Regions from separate parts of the Vagococcus sp. AM17-17 genome, predicted to be linked through region 1. Evidence: riboswitches for the same ligand, from Rfam matches in the RefSeq annotation. Region 1 holds a riboswitch; the other holds the start of a gene.
The links. Region 1 has a riboswitch for lysine ahead of DW196_RS05285 (aspartate kinase). Riboswitches for the same ligand answer to the same signal wherever they lie in the genome.

Region 1 (2,424 bases):
GATTAAACCACGTTGACTTGTTTTATTGTAATAAGGTGTAATTAACATAATCGCATCAGCACCGGCTTCTTTTGCTTTTAAAGAATGTGATAATGAGGCTCTTGTATCATTTGTCCCTGTATTTGCGATAATTGGTACTCGTCCGTTTGATACTTTAAGAGCTAAACGAATTAAGTTAAGTCGTTCTTCTTCTGTTAATGTCGATCCTTCGCCAGTTGTCCCATTAACAAATAACGCTTGAAGTCCTTCCTCGATTAAAAAATTTACATGTTTTTCAAATGTCGCATAATCTACCTCGTCATGACTAAATGGAGTGGTAATTGCAACAGCTGCACCTTTAAATAATGGGGTCATCATTCATTCTCCTCTCTTTTATAACCCAAACGCTTCACATAATTTTTCAACTGCTAACACACCATTTGTCTGATCCACGACATAAGAAATACTAATTTCAGAGGTGGTTACTTGATAAAATTCAATATCATTTTCTAACAATGTCATAAATACTTTACTTGCAACACCAGACATATCTCGCATGCCTGAACCAATCACGGATACTTTAACATAGTCTGATTTCACCACGTAATTTAATTCAGTAAATTCTTTGTGTAACGTATCAAATATATGTTTTAATTCGACCGTATCTGTGTCTTTCATCGTAAACGACAATTGCAACCCGTCTTCATTGACAATTTGAGAAATCATATCTATATTAATTTCTTCTTTTTCTAATAAAATAAACAATTGTTTCAATAAAGTGGCATCATTTTCTGGATAGCTAAATGTGACATAATGCATGTCTTTATCAAGTGCAACACCTGTTACTGCTTTTTTCTCTAATTTTTTCTCTAATATATCTTTTTGTGGCATAATCCAAGTCCCTCTTTCATCTGATAATGTTTGTCCTAAATAAATGGGTACATGATAATTTTTAGCAATTTCAACACTTCTTGTTTCAAGTACGCCAGCGCCTAATGCGCTCATTTCCATCATTTCTTCAAAACTCACAACATCTATTCGTTTTGCTGGATATATTCGTGGGTCCGTGCCATACACTCCTGCAACATCTGTATAAATTTCGCAAGATGTTTCTAAAGATGATGCAATGGCAACAGCTGTTGTGTCACTTCCTCCACGACCAAGCGTTGTTAACTCGCCATCTGCATTCATCCCTTGAAAACCCGCTACAACAACCACCTTATTTGAACAGAACGCTTTCTTAAAAGCTTCATTATCGACTTCTAGTATCTTACTCTTCATGTAATGCCCTTTTGTTTTTATCCCTGCTTGAAATCCTGTCATCGCTTTTGCCTTGACATCAAGCTCTTTTAGCGCAATAGCTAAGTAAGAAATCGTTTGTTGTTCTCCAGTAGTTAGAAGTAGGGCTAAATCATATTGGTCTGGTTCCTTGGATAACAAATCAACATTTTTTAACAACTCATCTGTCGTTTTCCCCATCGCAGAAACAACGACAACTAATTCCTCACCATTATTGGCACGATTTGCTAGATATTTTGCAATGTTTTTAATTTTTGAAAAATCTCCGACCGATGTTCCACCAAATTTAATGACACTTCTTTTTGTCATTTTATTTTTCCTCCTATATCGGCATCGAAAAATAAAAAAGACAAGTTCACAGGCATGAACTTGTCTTAACTATCTACAAGCGATGCACCCCATTATTTTTGAAAATAATGACAGACTTATAGCTATTAACTACAAATCCAACGCATATGCTACTGCAATAACATATACATTTCGGCATATCACCCTTTCAATAAGGTATCTTGCAGATTCCAAACCTTATCTAATAATGATCAATGCGCCTCATCTCTAACTTTTATTTAATTATTGTTTATGATTATAGCAAATCAATTCTCTTATGACAAGTATAATGATAAAAATTGTCTGAGAAAAAATGAGAAGATAAAATTTAAATGTTATTTCATCAACAAAATGTTTTTTTATAGTATAATAAACCAAAAAGGATGTGTGACTGATTATTCGAAAATTTTTTAAACTAAAAGTTCATATATGGGCTATTTTTTGCTTTGTAGCACTACTACTTGGAACGTGGGTTATTGGATTAATGTCAGGTAATGGTTCGATTTGGCATACCAAATCGAAAACATCTGAAATACAAGTTGTCAATGCCATGACTAAACGCAGTCAAGTGGCGATACTAGGACTGAGCGTGACAGATATTTACGATAAAAGTCAGGTGAAAACATTTTTAGGAATGGACGTTCCTTTTAGTGAAAAAACAACATATGTCAAAGGAACTTTTGAAGCAAAATTAGGACTTGATGGCAATGACGTGACGATACAAAAAGCACCCGGTTTACAAAACACATACAACATCGCCATTCCAGAATTTATCGTGGTGGGGATTAGTAACCCAAGTTTTGAAGTAGTCAACAGTAA
Region 2 (2,424 bases), on a different contig from region 1:
GTCCCCAATCCATCAATCACGCAGTAAAGTATTGGAAAAATAATCGCAAGTGCACTTTTCTGATATTTTTTATCGACCACATTGCCTGATACTTTTAACTCATGATCAACTTCTTGCTTTTCATAAACAGACAACATAAAAATAGCGACTGAAATAACTGCCACAGCAATAAATTGAATCCACACCATTTTCGCTCCTAATATCAGAAACATTAATAAAGCTGACACTGCTCCTGAAGAATTACTTATCGGTGAAGACACACTCAGCTCTATATAACGAAGCCCCACATAACCGATCGCCATTGATAAAATATACATGGACGACACAGGTAAATAAATCAATAAATTTTTCCATTCAAAACTCACACCCAAATACAAATAATAGTAGAAAAAGGCATGAAGTCCCATCACTAATCCCACAATGACCACTGTTTTTTGTGCACTATACTTATCTTTTTCATTGTTTCCCAGTTTATAAAATAAATCTGCTGTCCCCCATGCAAAGACAGCTACCAGCGCTGACATAAACCACATATTTTTCGTCTCCCTCAATTTTTCTATCATACTTACTTGTCTAAAAATAACGAATTAACGTGACTTGGTCAAATAAAATTTTCGTGAAAAGTCATGACTTTTTGAAAAAGGTATGATATAGTGTTAGACATATTAAGAAAAAATAACCGAATATTATAAATCTAGAGGTTGCAGTCTATCAATAACATTAGTCGAGTAGAGGATTACGTTGACACTAATGCACAGGGAAGATTGCCGAAATGTGATAAAGTTCCTCGCTTATCATGTTGGGGCTATAGTGAATAACTATAGAACTGTCTTAGTTAAAACTAAGATGCGCTATGATTAGATAACTTACTGTTAATCTGACTTCATCACAAGCAACCTCTATTTACGAGGTTGCTTTTTTATTTATCTAAAACAAAAGGAGAATTATCATGCAAACAAACAATCGTTCGACCAATCATGTCCTTATTGCACTATTATTTATGTTTATTAGTCTAATCATGCTGACACCAAAAGTGGAGGCAAATGATGATAAATTTGTCGTGGGAATGGAAGCAGGCTATCCTCCATTCAACTGGACACAACAAAATGACAACAATGGCGCTGTTAAAATCCAAGGAGGAAACGAGTACGCAAACGGCTATGATGTCATGATCGCAAAACGTGTTGCTGAAGGCTTAGGAAAAGAACTGGTCATTTACAAAACAGCTTGGGACGGTTTAGCTCCTGCTTTAACTTCTGGAAAAGTAGATGCTATTATCGCTGGTATGTCTCCCACTGAAGAACGAAAAAAAACCATCGACTTTACCAATGACTATTATCACTCAAACTTAGTCTTAGTCGTTGCAAAAGATGGAAAATATGCCAATGCCAAAAGTCTGAAAGATTTTGAAGGGGCAAAAGTTACTGCCCAATTAAATACATTTCACTATTCTGTGATTGATCAAATCGAAGGTGTCTCAAAACAAACTGCCATGGATGATTTTTCTGCTATGCGTGTGGCACTTCAATCCGGAAAAATTGATGCCTATGTTTCAGAAAAACCAGAGGGAATCACCGCCCAAAAAGTAAATCCTAATTTTAAAATGATTGATTTTAAAGATGGCCAAGGCTTTAAAACAAATCGTGATGATACATCTGTTTCTATCGGTGTAAAAAAAGGCAGCCAAGATATCGCAAAAATTAATGATATTTTAGCTGGAATAAATCAAACTGAACGAGACAATTTTATGGATATTGCCATTAGTGAACAACCTGATTCACAGTCAAATGAAAATTGGATTGTCAAAATCGTCAAAGAAAACTGGCAAATGTTCTTAAAAGGTGCTGGAGTAACGCTTTTAATTTCACTGGTGGGAACAATTGTTGGAACATTCATTGGATTAGGGATTGGCTTATTTAGAACCATTCCCACGCCAAAAAATATGGTGAACAAAATCTTATTTAAATTATTAAATACTCTATTTTCAATTTATATCGAAATTTTTAGAGGAACGCCAATGATCGTTCAAGCAATGGTGATTTACTATGGTTCTTCTCAAGCATTTGGGATTGATATGAATCCTCTTGCAGCAGCATTATTTATTGTATCAATCAATACTGGGGCTTACATGACTGAAATCGTACGTGGTGGTATCTTCTCTGTTGATAAAGGACAATTTGAAGCAGCATCTGCTATTGGAATGACACACGGTCAAACAATGGTCAACGTCGTGATTCCACAAGTATTTAGAAATATTCTACCTGCTATGGGGAATGAGTTTGTCATCAATATTAAAGATACCTCTGTATTAAACGTGATTGCTGTCACTGAGTTGTTCTTCCAGGCTAAAACAGTCGCTGGAAGTAACTTTAGATTCTTTGATACCTTCTTTGTTGTCTGTGTGATTTACTTTGTCATGACCTT

Region 2: it holds a riboswitch for lysine, as region 1 does, so the genes downstream of both, DW196_RS08720 (ABC transporter permease subunit) here and DW196_RS05285 (aspartate kinase) in region 1, are expected to answer to the same signal.

What each region holds. Positions count from the first base shown of each region.
Region 1 is NZ_QRJY01000002.1:300,643-303,066, forward strand. It holds gene dapA (4-hydroxy-tetrahydrodipicolinate synthase) at 1-354, opposite strand, end outside; gene DW196_RS05285 (aspartate kinase) at 373-1,587, opposite strand; lysine riboswitch at 1,662-1,839, opposite strand; gene DW196_RS05290 (hypothetical protein) at 2,090-2,424, shown strand, end outside.
Region 2 is NZ_QRJY01000008.1:29,685-32,108, forward strand. It holds gene DW196_RS08715 (EamA family transporter) at 1-533, opposite strand, end outside; lysine riboswitch at 688-862, shown strand; gene DW196_RS08720 (ABC transporter permease subunit) at 950-2,424, shown strand, end outside.